DNA from 2 places in the Bacillus sp. GbtcB14 genome. Region 2 is predicted to be linked to the other one. Evidence: predicted binding sites of a transcription regulator. Region 2 holds the regulator's gene; the other holds the start of a gene.
The links. Region 2 encodes Rex, which represses fermentation and respiration genes when NADH is low (regulators of the CRP and FNR family bind a similar motif). Its sites were predicted from a motif close to TTGTGAAATATTTCACAA; they were not measured.

Region 1 (10,088 bases), on a different contig from region 2:
ACCTAACATAACCGCAAATACTAGACTAGAAGTTAAAATAAGTTTTTTCATAATTCCCCCTCCTTCCCCAAAGGATATCATCTATTTCTCTCTGAAATCTATATAATTTTTAATCTCCCTATTTAACTTTATTCCTCTCATAGCAACATTTTTAAAGAACTAGTTAAATATGATGTAATAACAACTCATTTCAGGAGGTCATTATGAAAGCAATAATTTGCACAAAGTATGGACCACCTAATGTTCTCAAACTTCAGGATGTAGCGAAGCCTACTCCCAAAAAGAATGAAGTATTAGTTAGAATTCACTCAACAAGTGTAACGACTGGAGATTGTAGAATGCGCAGCTTTAATAGCCCTCTCTTATTTTGGATTCCTATGCGGATCATATTAGGTTTTAGAAAACCGAGAAAGCCTATACTCGGTGTAGAGTTATCCGGTGAAATCGAAGAAATAGGAACAGATGTAACTCAATTTAAAAAAGGAGATCAAATTTTTGCATTAACAGAGCTTAATGTCGGTGGTTATGCAGAATATACATGTATACATGAAAGTGGATTAATAGCATTAAAACCTACCAATGTAACGTATGAGGAAGCAGCAATTATTCCCTTTGGCGGAACTTCGGCACTACACTTCCTACGAAAGGCCCGTATAAAAAGGGGGCAACAAGTGCTAATATATGGCGCATCTGGATCAGTAGGAACAGCTGCCGTACAACTTGCTAAATATTTCGGTGCAACCGTTACAGCTGTTTGTAGTCATTCAAATTTTGCACTAGTGCAATCTTTAGGAGCTGATAAAGTAATTGATTATACGAAAGAAGATTTTACTAAGCGGGGCGAATACTATGATGTTATATTTGATGCTGTTGGAAAACATAAAAGATCCCTTGGAAAAAAAGCATTAACGCCTACGGGTGTATATGTATCTGTTAATGGCATGATGGCAAAGGTCAGTAAAGAAGATATGTTTCTACTAAAAAAACTAACTGAAACAGAAAATTTAAAGCCTGTTATTGATAGAACTTACCGATTAGAAGAGATTGCTGAAGCCCATATGTATGTAGAAAACGGGCATAAAAAAGGTAACGTTTCGATTACCTTAAAATAAAATATATTCAGAAAATAGCATTGACAATTCTTTTTGTAAGATTTACTATTAGTACCATATTAAAAAACTACATACACATACTCTTATCAAGAGTGGCGGAGGGACTGGCCCGATGATGCCCGGCAACCGAGCTTATGACGTATAAGCTAAGGTGCTAATTCCTGCAAAACGAGTTTTCGTTTTGGAAGATAAGAGAGGAACCTATTTTGTCTATTCGGCACCTCTCTTATTTTGAGAGGTGCTTTTTATTTTGTAACGTATATGAAGGAGGAATTATAGATGAAAAAGGTATTATTGAGCATTGTAAGTGGAGCGGTATTATTGCTAGGTGCATGTGGTGCTAATTCTGACAAAGAGGTAAAAACATTAGATGAGAAAAAGATTACTGTCGGTGTAACAGGTGGACCACATGAACAAATTTTTGAAAAGGTAAAAGAAGTAGCAGCGAAAGATGGGCTCGAAATTGATGTAAAGGTATTTAATGATTATGTAGCACCAAACGTATCCCTAGATGAAAAAAGTCTTGATGTAAATAGCTATCAAACGAAATCTTATTTAGACGTATTTAAAGCTGAACGTAATATGAAATTAACGGAAGTATTTTCAACAGTTACATTCCCTATGGGCGTATATTCTAAAGACATAAAAGATGTAAAAGACTTAAAAGAGGGCGACGCAATCGCTGTACCAAATGATCCAACGAATGAACTTCGAGCTTTAAAACTATTTGAAAAAGCAGGTGTTTTAAAAGTGGATCCAAAGGCTACAGAAAAAGCGACTGCGAAAGATGTAATTGAAAATCCAAAGAATTTAAAGATTGTTGAATTAGAGGCATCTCAATTACCGACACAACTAAGTGAAGTGAAAGCAGCTGCAATTAATACAAACTTTGCATTAGGTGCAAAATTAAGCCCTGCGAAAGATTCTATCTTCCGTGAGGGAAAAGATTCACCATATGTGAACTGGGTCGTTGTTCGTACTGAAAATAAAGATGATGCTGTTGTAAATAAATTAAAGAAAGCCTATCAATCTAAAGAAGTAAAAGAATTTATCGAGAAAAAATTTGATGGTTCAGTTTTACCATCTTGGTAGGAGCTGACGATAATGATTGAATTAAAAAATGTATCCAAAGTATTTACAACAAAAAAAGGGAATGTAGAAGCTCTTAAACCTACTTCCCTTCAAGTAAAAAAGGGCGAAGTATTTGGAATCATTGGATATAGTGGCGCTGGTAAAAGTACATTAATTCGATGTGTAAATTTATTAGAAAAACCAACGACAGGAAATATTATCGTAAACGAGAAAGATTTAACTACACTGTCGACAAAAGAATTAGCAAAAGCGAGACAAAAAATTGGAATGATTTTTCAAGGGTTCAACTTACTTAAAACCGTTACCGTTTATGAAAATATTGCATTACCTTTACGCCTATCGGGGCTTCCCAAAAATGAAATTGAAAAAAGGGTAGAAAAGTATCTACGTATCGTTGATCTTTTTAATCGAAAAGATTCATATCCAAGTGAACTTTCTGGCGGCCAAAAACAACGTGTAGCAATCGCTCGTGCACTATCTCATGAACCTGAAGTGTTATTAAGTGACGAAGCAACGAGTGCTTTAGACCCCGAAACAACTGAATCTATCCTTGATTTGTTATTAAAGATTAATGAAGAAATCGGGATTACAATTTTATTAATTACACATGAAATGAATGTCATCCAGCGTATATGTGACCGAGTTGCTGTTATGGAACATGGAGCAGTAATCGAAAGTGGGACTGTGAAAGATATTTTCACCAATCCACAACATATAACAACGAAGAAATTCGTAAATAGTGCATTTGCAGCTAAAATTCCAGAAGAGGTACAAAAAGAACTACAAAGAACCGGAGAAATCGTAACACTTTCATTTATAGGAAACTCTTCTGGCGAACCAGCATTAGCTATCGCTACAAAACGTTTTCAAGTGTATCCAAATATTTTATCCGGTAATATCACACAGTTAAAACATGAAGCATATGGGAAACTAGTCATTCATATGCAGGGTGAAAAAAATGAAGTAGACCGCGCTTTATCATTCTTACAAGAGCAAGGGATCATTGTAGAAGGAGGTAGAACAGATTATGGGAAACAAGTCCTTTTTGGATGAATGGGGTAAAGTCATATGGGAAGCAACAATCCAAACATTTCAAATGACATCTATTTCACTATTCATCTCTATCCTTATTGCACTGCCACTTGGTGTCACACTTGTTTTAACGAGACCTGGTGGACAGCACGAAAATAAAATCATTTATCCTATTCTTAATACCGTTATTAATATCATTCGCTCTCTTCCATTTATCATTCTATTATTCTTCATTTTACCTTTCACAAAGTTTCTAATGGGAACATCCATTGGTGTGCAAGGTGTTATCGTACCACTTGTCGTATTCACGGCTCCTTATATTGCACGATTAATGGAGACAGCTTTATTAGAAGTGGATCGTGGTGTTATTGAGGCTTACCAAGCAATGGGCGTTTCTACTATAAAAATCATTTGGCACGTTATGGTGAAAGAAGCTCGTCCCTCCCTTGTACTTGGCTTAACAATTGCAACGATCGGTTTAATCGGTGCAACAGCAATGGCTGGACTTGTAGGTGCTGGCGGTTTGGGTGATTTAGCGTATCGATTCGGACATTTACGCTACGAACCTGAAGTAATGTATGCAACAGTCTTTATTTTAATTATCCTCGTTCAAGGGTTGCAGTCTTTAGGAAATGGTGTTGCACGAAGATTGAAGAAAGATTAAAAAAGAAGGTATCTCACCAGGGTGAGATACCTTCTTTTTATCCCTCTATTTGTGGACAGTAAGCCCCCACCTCAAAATTCAGCGGAAGAAAAGAAGTTAGGTGGGGAATCAACTGCCCGTAAAATCCCGATTGGTGAGGGTTAATAATCAGTGGGGGATGCCCCCCACTGATTAAAGTTTCACTTTATCTTTTAAATCCACCCTCTGAATGAATAACTTGTCCCGTAATCCACTCTGCTTCTTCACTTACTAAAAACTTAATAAGTCTTGCTGCATCCTTTGGCTCACCAATTCTGCCAAAAGGAAACATTGGTTTTAATCCTTTCTTTATCTCTTCATTCATCCACCCTGTGCTAGTTGGTCCTGGATTAATTGCATTCACTGTTATTCCTAAATGGGCCACTTCCGCCGATAACGTACTAGTAAGAGCATCAATAGCTCCCTTTGTTGTTGCATATGCCAGTTCTCCTGCCATAGGCCCTTGAGATTGCCCCGAAGTCATATTCACAATTCTACCACCGGATTTTTTATCAAATCCTCGGGCAAATTGACTACTTAACAACGTAGTCGCACGAACATTTACCATGTAATGCTTATCCAGATCTTCAGCAGTCAAATTAGAGAAGTCATTATTTGTAGAATACGCCGCATTATTAATTAATATATGAGGGTAGCCCAGTTGTTCAGTAACTTTATTTATAAGCTCTTTCGGTGCATCACTCTGAGTTAAATCTAACTCCATACTCGATACTTTCACACCGTTTTTTAGTAACTCTTCTTTTAATTGTATTTGTTCACTTTGATCAACGCCCCAAGGCATCTCTTTATCGTAAGCTGTCCAATATGTAAAAAATATATCGTATCCTGCTTCAGCTAATTCTTTACAAATCGCTGCGCCTATACCATCTAGACGACTTACGCCTGTAACAACTGCTACTTTATGTTTTAATTGATTCATCATATACTCCTCCAATTTTAAAGGATGCATATTTTATATAAGAGATATAAATTTCCCCACATAAGTATCTATCCTTACAAAGGGGATGTACAAGCCAAATATGCAGTCCTTGCATGATTTACAGATAGCTAAATAACCCCTCACTTATGAGAGAAAAATTCATCTATCTAATTTCTAATCATTACAAGTTCATCCACATATTGAGTCCTTGTCTCCTTTCCATATATCTCTATTCTTAGTTTATCAAAACAGATAAAATGTTACAAAAAATAAAACAATTATTCACAACCTACCCTTGTTCACATTCTCTCCATTGTGAATTTTTTCACAATTAATATATAATAAACTTGTAAATACAATATTGGAGGGATTTCAATGGTTATCAATTTTTTAAGAACTGATAAACGTGCTACTTTCATATTATTACTTTTACGGCTTTACATAGGATATGCATGGCTCACTGCTGGAATAGGTAAAGTTTTCGGACAATCCTTTGACGCAAGTGGTTTTCTAAAAGGCGCTATCGCTCAGGCGTCAGGTGATCACCCTGCTGTACAAGTTTGGTGGGCAGATTTCCTTCAACACTTTGTTCTTCCAAATGCAGATCTATTTAGCTTTTTAGTTCAATGGGGCGAAGTTTTAGTAGGTCTAGGTTTGATTTTAGGTGGATTAACAAAAACAGCTGCATTTTTCGGAATCATAATGAACCTTTCATTTTTATTAAGCGGAACTGTTAGTGTAAATCCAAACCTGCTTATTTTAACTATGTTCATTTTAGTTGCAGGACAGAATGCTGGACGTATTGGATTAGATGGCTATGTTTTTCCTAAACTTTTCCGTAAAAACAACCATGAAACATATAAATTAAGTAAAACTGCGTAGTAACAGTTTACTTTTAAAATATAAATAAGAAAAAGAGCCTACGTATAGGCTCTTTCTTATTTACTCTAAATCTTATAGTCATTTAAATCTTCTCAGTAATGATTTAAACGCAGTTTACAACAAGCTGACTCAGTTGCACAGCAAAAACACCTGTGCCAATATCCATTATATAGTACTAAAAATCTTTCATACTTTCTCCAAGAATATAGTGTGAAAACCACATCAAATTCTGCTTCATAATGGCCACATGAATTCCTGGCTGATTAGAACTATATGCCATTCCTTTAAATATCATTAATTCTGTATCAACTTCCATATCTCTTAACCCTTGATGTAGCTCATATGCATTTGTAATTGGAATTCTTGCATCTTTTTCCCCATGTTGAATTAAGGTAGGCGTACAAGCTGATTTAATATATGTCATTGCTGATGTTTTCTTATATATCTCTGGATCATTCCATGGAGTATCTCCTAAATACATTCTAATAAAGTAAGGGATATCTGTATGTACATAATGAGTACTCCAGTTAGTAATTCCGCCCCCCACCGAAATAGCTTTGAATCTACTACTAAATGTAGAACAGAAAGCTGATATATATCCCCCGTTACTCCATCCCATTACTCCTACTCTATCTTTATCTACAATCCCTTCTTCAACTAGTTTATCCACTCCAGATATCACATCCTCATAGTCAGCAATTCCTTGTTTCCTATGATTTGCTTTTAAGAATTCATTACCATAACCAGAACTTCCCCTGTAGTTTGGTTCTAAAACGATAAAGCCTTTTTCAACAAACTGTTCAATCGGATACTTCTCATTAAAACAGTCTGAAAATATCGGAAAGGACGCCCAAGCCGGACCACCATGGATTACTACTAATAAAGGATATTTTTTATTTGCGTTAAACTCTACAGGGGTTGATAAAACACCCTCTATTTCAAGGCCATCACTACTTTGCCATGAGATGATTTCCCTGTTACTTTTAATCTTGCTTTCGAAAAAGCTATTTTCATTCGTTATTTTTTTATCATCCAAATAGATTTCAAAAGTTTCATTTGTTATAGCCTTATTATAAGCTATATGGTTTCCATCCATTGTTATGAAGGCATCCATTATAAAGCCATCTACTTTGTCACTTAACATTTCCACAGTGCCATCCTCACATAGCAATCCAATACAGTAATTCGTTTTATCCTGCCATCGAATTAAAATTCCTTTAGCTGTCCACTGTAATGGCATAATCGTACTATCAAAATTTGTTAAAGGGACAATTCGTTCTCCAGTATTCAGATCATATATCTCTAATGTACTCTCTTGTATATGGTTTTTATAGTAATCCTTCTCTCTTATGCTTGCTGAGTAACATATTTTGCTGCCCTCAGGAGAAAAACAAACACTCCCTCCCAATAACTTATCTGTATTCATCTTTTGTAGTTCCCTAGATTCAACATCTAATATGTATAGATCACCATTCATATGATCATTTAGGCTTGGTGTAGCCATACATACAACCTTTTTCCCATCATTTGAAATATCAAAATTATGTATATAAAAATCCTTACCATCCATTAGTTGATAAACACCGTTAATCTCGCGTTCCTCTTTATCATTTTGTATCACTTTTTCTATTTCAATGTAATATAAACAATTGTTCTGGTGTTCCTTACCTACATGTTGAAAATCTCCATATAGTTCCTTACGTTTCTTTATTTCCTCACATTCTTTTGACTGTGCAATATAATAAAAACCTTTACCCGTAGGATCCCATTTGAATGTACTGATCCCTTCTTTCTCATCAGTAATTTGAACCCTATCATAACCATCCATTGACTTAACAAAGATCTGATTTTCCCCATCACCAACAGGGCTAAGGTATGCGATATCCCTAGAATCTGGGGACCATATTGGGCATGTACTATCTATATCCATATTCATATTCGTTAATGGATAACTTTGCCCTTTATCTGTTTCATATATCCATACATGATTTCTATATGTATTGCTCTTCCAGTTAGCTGTTCTCTTAACAAACGCTACGTTTTTTCCGTCATCGCTTATATTTGTACTTGATAAGGTCGGTAATGAAATAATCTCTTCTATACTTAAATATGTTTTTTCATTCACTTTCATTAATACCCCCTTGTAATGTCCATAAATCTCTCGTCTCTTTTTGTAGTAATAAAGGAAATTGTTCACGAATACTTAAAATAATAACGGAAAATTCAGATAAATAAAAGTAGTTTTATTCCAAATCCGATAAAATAAAGTAAAACTTTTATTAGCAGGGTTCTGTCCATCTCTCTCTATCCATTTTTCAATTTTAGATATTCTTTTTCGACACAAAAATACCCCTTTAGATAAAATATCTAAAGGGGTACAAATTCATAAATTTATTTTAAAGCCATAACTATATGTTCATAACCAACAAAGTCACATACTAAAAAGTTCTAAAACCATCATCCCTACGTTCAAGGGAAAATAATCCATACAATAAAGTTACATACTGAAAAAAATAGGAGTGACAAACAAAGTTGTATACTGGCATCAATCTTCTTCATATAGAGGAAAAGGATAGGAATCCAAAGTCCATGTTTTGTCATTTAAGTCTCTTGGATGTCTGGGCTTTAGTCCTTTTTCATCTTGAAAACACATTACTTTTTTGTTAAATGGATAAATCAGATTTTCTATTTCTCTTTTTCTTCTTGTATGCTTGTCCCTTGTCCATGCAACAATAATAAGTTCTGCATCTTTGCAAGCTTTATATATAAATTTATCATTTTCTGATTCAAAGACTTCTTCTCTCTCTTTTAAATACGAGGGATTTGTAGTCATGTAGGAAAATATATTTACTATAGTCATGGAACCATAATTATTTTTAATTAAGAAATTTTGAACATTCATTACAGTTTTATCAGTTATGAATAACTCTGCCTTGCTAGGATTTAACATAATGATGGTTGCATTATCTTTTGTATCATCCCATGTTCTTGTTAACTGATAACGATATTTTTCATTATCAGACATGAATACCTCACATTTCATTATGCCCTCTTTTTTCTTCATCATTTTTTCATCCCACTGTTCGCATAATTTATTATTGATTCTGTTATAACTATTTTAGTAATAGCAATGGATAACAAAGAAAAAGCCTTTGATTAAAAATCAAAGACTTTTTCACTGTTTAAATAATTGTAATTTTTAAAACGTTGTAATTTTTAAAGTATTGTTTTTTTAATAACTTGTTTTTTTTAAAAGTATTGTATTTTTTTATATTCTTATTATATACAAGAAAATTAAAAAGATGCAATATTTTTTTGTTTATTTTTGTGTGAATTTATTATAGTAGCTCATAATTTTATTTTCAGCAAAGTAATTATTAATTTTATGAATTGGCTTTGGATCTTGGAAATACTTCTCAAACTCTGGTGTAATAATACCTATATGTTCTCTATTTGAGGATCCGATTGTATACTTATGTATTACAATATCGCCCTCTTTTTCCAATAAACTCAGCAATCTTATGACTTCATATTCAAATATTTTATGCCACTTTACTGTGCTCTCTACATATCTTTCTAGTGAAATACACGGTGGAACTTTCCCTTGATCAATAAAATCTTTTTGTATATAGTTACTTAAATTATTTTTTATTTCCTCTTTTAACCCATTTACCTCATCAATTTTTATTTCTAAAATATCGTCAATAAAAAAGTGTTGATTTGGACACGCTAATAAAACTTCATCATAATTACTTTTGAATAAGACTAAAGATACATTATCTTTTACTTTTCTCGCTGTTTTAATTAATGGAGTCATATCTTTATCATTTGAAATTATGATTATACAATCTAAATTTTTGTTACTATAAACTTGTTCTAGAACATCTGCTGTAATTTGGATATCAGCATAGTTTTTTCCATTGTTTGTAGTATGTCGAGTATCAATTCCAAATTGATGAAGTTTAGTTTGATGAAAAGAATCGTGCATATCTTTTATATCAAAATTGCAATACGCTATCATATCTAAAATAGAATAGCCTTTATCTTCTAAAAATTTTTTTAGCTTATTGAAAAAGTTGCACTCAAAAATATTCTTATACCCATTAATAAGGTTGTAGTGTACATTTTCATAATCAATATAAACTATTGTGTTTAATTTTTCTTTATCCATATGTCCCGTTCCTTTTGAAAATTTTACAATTTTATTAAGATTCCTTAATATGATATTCTGCAAATATATTGCTAATCCCTTTTTTTATTACATAAAATACATTTACTTCAATTGAATATTATCATTTCTGCAAAAAACCACCTTAGATATACACAGCAATAGGTGTAATCTCAATAG
Region 2 (10,088 bases):
AGTGGTTAACATGCCTGCCTGTCACGCAGGAGATCGCCGGTTCGACCCCGGTCGGGACCGCCATTTTATATAAAGAAAAGAACGAAACATGTTGTTTCGTATTTTTTTATTTGTTTTAACAAAAAACTAATAAAGACAGTCAAACTATCCTTAGGAAAACTCCTAAGGACTTTTTTATATATTTAAAACCTGTATAATAAAGAGCAGAGAACATTGTGAGTAAAGTAGGTGAAGTCTGTGAGTAAATATGAAATAACAACAAAATCTTCTGAAGAAACACAAAGATTATCAGAAAAACTAGGTGGACTTGTCGGAGCGCAAGATGTAATTATTTTAGAAGGAGATCTAGGGGCTGGTAAGACAACTTTTACAAAAGGACTAGCAAAAGGTCTTGGAGTGAAAAGAGTTGTAAATAGTCCTACCTTTAATATTATTAAAGAATATAAAGGGAGATTGCCGCTATATCATATGGACGTGTATCGCTTAGCAGAAAGTGAAGAGGACTTAGGTTTTGATGAATATTTCTACGGTGAAGGAATTACCGTAGTAGAATGGGCTCATTTAATAGAAGCATTTTTACCAAACGAGAAGTTACAAATTAGTTTATTCCATGCTGGAGATGATACAAGGAAAATTGTACTCGAGCCAATTGGAGATCGATATATTAGATTATGTGAGGAGCTATTACAAGATGAAAGTACTAGCAATTGATACTTCAAATTACGTAATGGGTGTATCCCTTATTGAGGAAGGAAACGTAATTGGGGAAATCATTACAAACTTAACAAAAAATCATTCTGTACGTCTTATGCCAGCTGTAGAGAAATTGTTAAAAGAATGTGGTGTAAAACCGAAAGAATTAACTAAAATCGTTGTAGCTGCTGGACCTGGGTCATATACAGGTGTTCGCATAGGTGTGACAGCTGCAAAAACATTAGCTTGGTCACTTCAAATACCAATTGTAGGTGTATCAAGTTTAGAAGTAGTTGCTGCCAACGGTGCTAATTTTAATGGATTGATCTGTCCTTTATTTGATGGAAGACGTGGACAAATTTATACTGGGTTATATACATATGAAGGAGAGCATTTAACTTCTATAGAAGAAGACCGAATCATCCTTATTGTAGACTGGTTGCAAATGTTAAAGGATAAAGGGAAGCCGATTTTATTTATTGGTAACGATGTTAAACTGCACAAAGAAACAATAATAGAACATTTAGGCGATCAAGCTGTATTTGCTCCTTTTACTAAAAATAACCCTAGACCAAGTGAACTGGCGTTTTTAGGATTACAAAAAGAAGAACAAGATGTACATTCATTTGTTCCTAGTTATCTTCGTTTAGCTGAAGCTGAAACAAAGTGGTTAGAAAGTCAAAATAAGTAGGAGCTTGCAGAAGATGGATATGATATTTAGAAAGATGGAACTCGATGATATCGCTCAAATTGTAGCTATTGAAGAAGCATCTTTTTCAACGCCTTGGACTGCAGATGCCTTTCACCGTGAGTTAACGATGAATGAACATGCACATTATGTTGTGCTAGAAAAAGATGGTCGTGTAATTGGGTATTGTGGATTGTGGATAATTATTGATGAATCACATATAACAAATATAGCTATTTTGCCAGAATACAGAGGTCAAAAGCTAGGAGATGCTTTATTGAAAGAAGTTATTTCTGAAGCGAAAGATCTAGGGGTAAAAACGATGACACTTGAAGTACGTGTATCAAATGAAGTAGCAAAGCAGTTATACAAAAAATACGGATTTCAAAATGGTGGAATTCGTAAACGATACTATGCAGACAATCAGGAAGATGGTCTCGTAATGTGGGTGAATATATAATGGAAAAAAATACGATTATACTTGGTATTGAAACAAGTTGTGATGAAACAGCAGTAGCAGTTGTTAAAAATGGAACGGAAATTATTGCGAATGTCGTTGCATCACAAATTGAAAGTCATAAACGTTTTGGCGGAGTTGTACCAGAGATTGCATCTCGTCATCATGTAGAAGAAATTACAGTTGTGTTAGAAGAAGCTTTAAAAGAAGCAAATATCACATTTGATGATATTGATGCAATTGCTGTAACAGAAGGACCTGGTTTAGTAGGAGCGCTTCTAATAGGCGTAAATGCAGCGAAAGCAGTGGCTTTTGCACATGATATTCCTCTAGTGGGTGTTCATCATATCGCCGGGCACATTTATGCGAACCGTTTAGTAAAAGAAGTTCAATTCCCACTACTATCACTTGTTGTATCTGGTGGACATACGGAGCTTGTTTATATGAAAGAACATGGTTCATTCGAAGTGATTGGTGAAACAAGAGATGATGCAGCTGGAGAGGCATATGATAAAGTAGCTCGTACGTTATCTATGCCATATCCAGGTGGCCCTCATATTGATCGCCTTGCACATGAAGGGGAACCAACAATCGTTCTGCCTCGTGCATGGCTAGAACCTGATTCGTATGATTTCAGTTTTAGTGGATTGAAATCAGCAGTTATCAACACTGTGCATAACGCAAAACAACGCGGGATAGAAATTGCACCAGAAGATTTAGCAGCAAGTTTCCAAGAGAGTGTAATAGATGTACTTGTAACGAAAGCATCTCGTGCAGCGGAAGCGTATAACGTAAAGCAACTGCTTCTTGCTGGTGGAGTAGCTGCGAATAAAGGACTTCGCGCACGTTTGGAAGCGGAATTTGCGGCAAAAGAAAATATTGAGCTAATTATTCCTCCATTATCTTTATGTACCGATAATGCAGCAATGATTGCAGCGGCAGGTACAATTGCATATGAACAAGGAAAACGTGCTACATTAGCTTTAAATGCAAATCCAGGATTAGATATTGAAGCATAGTTATGCACAAAATTAACCACAGCTTGTGGATAAAACCCATATTATCTGTTGATAATGTGGGTTTTATTGTGTATATAAAATGTTGATAACTTTTTTGTTAATTGTGGATAATGTGGAAAAGTTGTTTTGGGGTTTATTTTACAAAGGTGGATATGTGTATAAACTTGTGGATAAATCAGATGAAGTCTGACCTTTAAATGTATTCTTTTTCGGGAAATAAATAACAAGAAGATATCTCTAAAAAACATTTTGAAATGCGCTCTTATGATAGGAGTTATTAACAATGTCAAACTTTGTCGGTAAATCGATATGTCGTGTCGAATTGTTTATACAATATGACGTTCATCCCAACTAAAAGACAAAAAGGATGTCGCATAGTCAAAAATCCCGACTTATGAGACATCCTTCTTATTCATACTTTTATAAATGTAATTCTTCCCATTCTGCCATACATGCATCAAGTTGCTCTTGTAGTGTTTGCTTTTTCGTTGTAATTTCACTAGCCTTTTCATAATCTGCATATATTTCTGGTAAGCAAAGTTGATCTTCTAACGTAGCAATTTCTTCTTCAAATTCTACAATATTTTGTTCTAGCTCCTCAATTTTTCGAGTGCGTTGACGTTCTAATTGTTTACGCTCTTTTTCTTCGAGATAATTTAATTTTTCTTGAGCTACAGTTTTTTGAACAGGTGCTTGGTTTTCTTGCTGTTCTTGTTGTTCAAATGCTGCGCGTTCAATCATTTCATTTTTCTTTTCAACGTAGTAATCATAGTCCCCTAAATATTCCTGTGCACCTTCTGTTGATAACTCAACAACGGTCGTCGTTACACGATTAATGAAGTAGCGGTCATGTGAGACAAATAGAAGGGTGCCTGGATAATCAATTAAAGCATTCTCCAAAATCTCTTTACTATTTAAATCAAGATGGTTCGTAGGTTCATCTAGAATTAATAAATTCGATTTTTGCATCATAAGTTTTGCAAGAGCTAATCGAGCTTTTTGTCCACCACTAAGAGAAGATACTGGTTTTAGTACATCATCTCCTGTGAATAAGAAGTTACCTAATATCGTGCGAATTTCTTTTTCGGGCTGCAATGGATATTCATCCCATAACTCATTTAAAACTCGCTTAGAAGATGTTAAGTTCGCTTGTTCTTGATCATAATAACCAACAGATACATTGGATCCAAAAGAAACATTACCATTTAATAGTGGTAACTTATTCACAAGTGATTTTAATAATGTGGATTTCCCAATTCCGTTTGGACCAACTAAAGCAACGCTATCCCCGCGAGTTAAGCGCATAGTTACATGTTCAATAATAGGATCCTCATCATAGCCGATAGTTGCATCCTTTACTTGTAAAACATCATTTCCACTTTGTTTTTCGATATCGAAGTGGAAGGATGCTGACTTAGAATCACCTAATGGTCTAGTCAATAATTCCATTCTATCTAATTGTTTACGACGGCTTTGCGCACGTTTTGTCGTAGATGCGCGAGCTATATTTTTTTGAACGAAATCCTCAAGCTTAGCGATTTCATCTTGTTGTTTTTCATAACGTTTCATGTCTTGCTCGTATAATGCTGATTTTAAGTCTAAATATTTACTGTAGTTACCAACAAATCGTCTGCTTTCTTTATTCGAAATTTCATATACTTGTGTAACGAGTTTATCTAAGAAATAACGGTCATGAGAAACGATTAGTATTGCGCCAGGATAGCCTTGTAAATATTGTTCAAGCCATGTCAATGTTTCGATGTCTAAATGGTTTGTAGGCTCGTCCAAAATAAGTAGGTCTGGTTTCGTTAATAATAATTTACCGAGAGCTAATCTTGTTTTTTGTCCACCGCTTAATGTAGAAATCGTCGTCTGGTGCGTTTCAACTGGGAAGCCAAGACCACTTAAAATCGAGCGAATATCTGCTTCGTACTGATATCCACCTTGATCTTTATAATCTAATTGTAATTGGTCATAGTCAGCTAATAATCTTTCATATGTAGCCTCGTTTGAAAAGTTTTCTTCTTTTCCCATCTCTTGCTCTAGCCTTCGAAGTTTTGTCTCCATTTGTTGCAAGTGTGTAAAGACGGTTAACATTTCATCCCAAATTGTTAAAGACGTTTCTAACCCGGTATTCTGAGCTAAATATCCGATTGAGACATCTTTCGGTTTTATAATTTCGCCACCATCATGGGATAGCTCACCAGCTATTATTTTTAATAATGTAGATTTTCCGGCTCCATTTCGTCCGACTAATGCGATACGATCTTTCGTTTGAACTTCTAATTTTATGTTTGCAAGAATCGTTTCTGCACCGTATAATTTCGTAAGCGCGTTTACTTGTAATAAAATCAATGTTTTCACCTCAAATAATTTCTTAACTTTGCCATGTTTATATTTCTCAATCATACTAAAAATAGTGTATAGTTTAAAATAAAGAGAGAATACTTCTTCTCTTTATTATACAGGGAAATTCATGAGTGCTAAACTTCTGTATTTGATTCAAGTATATGAATAAAGATAGGAAGAGAGGAGAGGTTATATGGATCAGCAAAAAATTCCACAGGCCACTGCCAAACGATTGCCTCTATACTATCGATTTATCCAAAACTTATCTCTTTCTGGTAAGCAACGTGTTTCATCAGCCGAATTGAGCGAAGCGGTAAAAGTTGATTCCGCAACGATTCGAAGAGATTTTTCATATTTTGGAGCGTTAGGGAAAAAAGGTTATGGATATAACGTAAATTATTTATTATCATTTTTCCGTGAAACACTCGACCAAGATGATATAACACGTGTAGCGCTTATTGGAGTAGGTAATTTAGGGACCGCTTTCTTACATTATAATTTCACGAAAAACAATAATACAAAAATTGAAATGGCGTTTGATGTTAGTGAAGAGAAAGTCGGGACAGAAATCGGGGGCATTCCTGTATATCATTTAGATGAATTAGAAGAACGTTTATCAACTGATATACAAGTGGCAATATTAACAGTACCCGCTACAGTAGCACAATCTGTAGCAGATAGATTGGCAGAAACGAATGTGCATGGTATTTTAAATTTCACACCAGCACGCTTAAATGTGTCAGACAATATAAGAATTCATCATATTGATTTAGCAGTAGAGCTACAAACACTGGTTTACTTTTTGAAGAATTATCCACAATAAAACGCAGAGGAAGCAACCTCTGCGTTTTATTATTGTTTTTTCTTTGTGAATTTAACTAAGATAAGGCGAAGTGCCAAATTAAAATCAATTGTTGCCATAACTGCGAATAGTATTGTCCACATATTCCAGATTGTATCTGTTACGTTCGTAATGGCGAAGCGTGTAAAGATACATCCTAGAAGGAAGTACAATGCAGCCATGAACAATGGTGAGTTTCTCATACTAAAAATCCTCCGATAAAGCCTTGCATTTTTTCAGCTTCTTTAATCATTTCTTGAATTTGTTCATTGCTCATTAAAACTTGAGCAACTGCAACTAATGTATTCATTGCGACATGAGCTGCGATAGGGACGATAATACGCTTCGTTTTTACATATAAAAAGGCGAATACGAGTCCCATAGAAGTGTATACCAATAAGTGAGTGAAATCAAAATGAATTGCTGCGAATACGAGAGAACTAATGATAGCAGCAATAAAGAAGTTAAACTTCTTATAAAGTGTACCAAATAAAATTTTTCTAAATACGATTTCTTCCAAAATAGGTCCTATTATAGAGATGACGATAAGGAACCAAGGTGTCGTTCTAGCGATATCCATAAGTCTCGCTGTATTTTCTGATCCAGGTTTAATTCCTAATACACGCATTTCTATCATACCGGCAATACTTTGTGAGAAAAATGCTAGGAAGAACCCGATAAAAATCCAACCAATCGTAGCTGGAACAGTAGAGCGCGTTGTATCTAAACGTCTGTCACGAATATCTGTTCTAAGTAACCAAAGTACGATACATAATGCAATAAAGAAGCTAATGATTGCCCAGTGGCCAGTTATGAGTTGAAATTTCTCTTCTCTAGTAAATCCCCTGTTATCATAAAGTCCAGTTTTCAGCAGAAGTGGTAATCCAGCAATGGATGATAACTGCATTAAAATGTATGTAACGATAACCCACCAATATTGTTTTTTCAAATGGTTTAACCATCCTTTCTAACTCTAGTGTATGAGATAAGGTAGGATAACATGTAAGTATGCTACCTACGATATAAACCTCACTTAAATTATGTTTTTTTCGTAAATCCTTATTTGAAATTATAATAGAAGACAGGAGAAAGTTGTGTGTGTAGCGAAAACAACTTAGGGTGTCCTTTCATATTGTAACATACGAGTAGTGGAAACAACGATTCATATAGTAAAGGTAGAAGAAGAGGGACTCTATATAGAAAAGTGTATAGCTTAATTTGCGAAAAAATTATGATTTTTTTACTTGCAAAAGAAATTGAGATTATTTATTATTATAAGTGTGTTAGCACTCGAGTGACTTGAGTGCTAATAAATAAAATTTACATAACAAAATGAGGAGGTTATTGTTCATGCTAAAGCCATTAGGTGATCGCGTTGTAATTGAGCTTGTTCAAGCAGAAGAAAAAACAGCAAGTGGTATTGTATTACCAGACACTGCAAAAGAAAAACCACAAGAGGGTAAAGTTATTGCAGTAGGTACTGGTCGAGTGCTTGAAAATGGTGAGCGTGTTGCTTTAGAGGTAGCAGCAGGTGATCTTATCATCTTCTCAAAATATGCAGGTACTGAAGTGAAATACGAAGGTACTGACTACTTGATTTTACGTGAAAGTGACATTTTAGCAGTTATCGGTTAATTATATAAATCTTAAAAAATTCAAGGGGGTCAATTATTATGGCAAAAGATATTAAATTTAGTGAAGAAGCACGTCGTTCGATGCTTCGCGGTGTCGACACTCTTGCAAACGCAGTTAAAGTAACGCTTGGACCAAAAGGTCGTAACGTTGTACTTGAGAAAAAATTCGGTTCACCACTTATTACAAATGACGGTGTAACAATCGCAAAAGAAATCGAATTAGAAGATGCATTCGAAAACATGGGTGCAAAATTAGTAGCAGAAGTTGCTAGCAAAACAAATGATGTAGCTGGTGACGGAACAACAACTGCAACTGTATTAGCACAAGCTATGATTCGTGAAGGTCTTAAAAACGTAACAGCTGGTGCGAACCCAATGGGTCTTCGTAAAGGTATCGAAAAAGCTGTTACTGCTGCAATTGCAGAATTAAAAGAGATTTCTAAACCAATCGAAGGTAAATCTTCTATCGCACAAGTAGCTGCTATTTCTGCGGCTGACGAAGAAGTTGGTCAATTAATCGCTGAAGCAATGGAGCGCGTTGGTAACGACGGTGTTATTACTTTAGAAGAGTCTAAAGGATTCACAACAGAATTAGACGTAGTAGAAGGTATGCAATTTGATCGTGGATATGCATCTCCTTACATGATTACTGATTCTGACAAAATGGAAGCAGTTCTTGATAACCCATACATCTTAATTACTGATAAGAAGATTTCTAACATCCAAGAAATCTTACCAGTATTAGAGCAAGTGGTACAACAAGGTAAACCACTTCTTATCATCGCTGAAGACGTAGAAGGCGAAGCTTTAGCTACATTAGTAGTGAACAAACTTCGTGGTACATTCAATGTAGTAGCTGTTAAAGCTCCTGGATTTGGTGACCGTCGTAAAGCAATGCTAGAAGATATCGCAATTTTAACTGGTGGCGAAGTAATCACTGAAGAATTAGGTCGTGACTTAAAATCTGCTACAATTGAATCTTTAGGACGCGCTGGTAAAGTTGTTGTAACGAAAGAAAACACAACTGTAGTTGAAGGTATCGGAAATTCACAACAAATCGAAGCTCGCATTGGCCAAATCCGTGCGCAATTAGAAGAAACTACTTCTGAATTCGATCGTGAAAAATTACAAGAGCGTCTTGCAAAACTTGCAGGTGGCGTAGCGGTAATTAAAGTAGGTGCAGCAACTGAAACTGAGTTAAAAGAGCGCAAACTTCGTATTGAAGATGCACTTAACTCAACTCGTGCAGCAGTAGAAGAAGGTATCGTTGCAGGTGGTGGTACTTCACTTATGAACGTATACACGAAAGTAGCTTCTATCGTAGCTGAAGGTGACGAAGCAACAGGTATCAACATCGTACTTCGCGCACTAGAAGAGCCAGTTCGTCAAATCGCAATCAACGCTGGTCTAGAAGGATCTGTAGTTGTAGAGCGTCTAAAAGGCGAAAAAGTAGGCGTTGGTTTCAACGCAGCTACTGGCGAGTGGGTTAACATGCTTGAAACTGGTATCGTAGATCCAGCTAAAGTAACTCGCTCTGCACTTCAAAACGCAGCATCTGTTGCAGCTATGTTCTTAACGACTGAAGCTGTAGTAGCTGACAAACCAGAACCAAATGCACCAGCAATGCCTGACATGGGCGGCATGGGCATGGGCGGTATGGGCGGAATGATGTAATTCCGTTTGTCCTAAAAAACATCCATTTCTATATAGAAATGGATGTTTTTTTATGTTTTTTAGAAAAGGAAATGAATTTCTGTAGAATTTTGTCGCTTTCTCTCTTGACCATATCGATACTTCATTGTTAGAATCTAGGAAGATAATATAAAACGATCCTTCATATATCCTCAAAGATAAGGTTTGAGAGTCTCTACCGGGTTACCGTAAACAACCTGACTATGAAGGCAGTGTGTCTTATATTTATAAAGAGCGGAGACTATCTTTCTTTATAAAGCCAGACCCCTGCCTTTTCTTTGTTATGAGACTAGAGGCGGAGGACTGGCTTTTTTTATTATATTAGTAATGCTTTTTGCCAAATTGGTGAAAATATTTATATACGAGAACTAACGTTGGGGTGATTATTTTGAAGAAGCAGCATGATACAATTATCGTTTTAGATTTTGGGAGTCAGTACAATCAGTTAATAGCACGTCGAATTCGTGAGTTCGGTGTATACAGTGAACTTCATCCACATACAATTACTGCAGAAGAAATTAAAGCAATGAATCCAAAAGGGATTATCTTCTCTGGTGGACCGAATAGTGTATACGGTGAAGGCGCATTACATTGTGATGAAAAAATCTTTGAACTAGGATTACCGATTTTCGGTATTTGTTACGGTATGCAGCTTATGACACAACACTTCGGTGGTAAAGTAGAACGTGCAAACCACCGTGAGTACGGAAAAGCT

Region 1: the regulator Rex is predicted to act here: its motif matches at 5,172-5,189, upstream of KVT31_RS24765 (DoxX family membrane protein).

Annotation. Positions count from the first base shown of each region.
Region 1 is NZ_JAGXJT010000012.1:22,819-32,906, reverse strand. It holds gene KVT31_RS24795 (hypothetical protein) at 1-51, opposite strand, end outside; gene KVT31_RS24790 (NAD(P)-dependent alcohol dehydrogenase) at 204-1,112, shown strand; SAM riboswitch class I at 1,193-1,307, shown strand; gene KVT31_RS24785 (MetQ/NlpA family ABC transporter substrate-binding protein) at 1,392-2,204, shown strand; gene KVT31_RS24780 (methionine ABC transporter ATP-binding protein) at 2,217-3,257, shown strand; gene KVT31_RS24775 (methionine ABC transporter permease) at 3,232-3,900, shown strand; gene KVT31_RS24770 (SDR family oxidoreductase) at 4,085-4,861, opposite strand; gene KVT31_RS24765 (DoxX family membrane protein) at 5,234-5,740, shown strand; gene KVT31_RS24760 (S9 family peptidase) at 5,916-7,871, opposite strand; gene KVT31_RS24755 (DUF1643 domain-containing protein) at 8,286-8,804, opposite strand; gene KVT31_RS24750 (NYN domain-containing protein) at 9,060-9,911, opposite strand; gene KVT31_RS24745 (DUF6414 family protein) at 10,054-10,088, opposite strand, start outside.
Region 2 is NZ_JAGXJT010000027.1:10-10,097, forward strand. It holds gene tsaE (tRNA (adenosine(37)-N6)-threonylcarbamoyltransferase complex ATPase subunit type 1 TsaE) at 238-711, shown strand; gene tsaB (tRNA (adenosine(37)-N6)-threonylcarbamoyltransferase complex dimerization subunit type 1 TsaB) at 692-1,384, shown strand; gene rimI (ribosomal protein S18-alanine N-acetyltransferase) at 1,398-1,841, shown strand; gene tsaD (tRNA (adenosine(37)-N6)-threonylcarbamoyltransferase complex transferase subunit TsaD) at 1,841-2,857, shown strand; gene KVT31_RS28800 (ABC-F family ATP-binding cassette domain-containing protein) at 3,278-5,212, opposite strand; gene KVT31_RS28805 (redox-sensing transcriptional repressor Rex) at 5,400-6,029, shown strand; gene KVT31_RS28810 (YdiK family protein) at 6,059-6,250, opposite strand; gene KVT31_RS28815 (CPBP family intramembrane glutamic endopeptidase) at 6,247-6,996, opposite strand; gene groES (co-chaperone GroES) at 7,398-7,682, shown strand; gene groL (chaperonin GroEL) at 7,721-9,355, shown strand; purine riboswitch at 9,496-9,597, shown strand; gene guaA (glutamine-hydrolyzing GMP synthase) at 9,762-10,088, shown strand, end outside.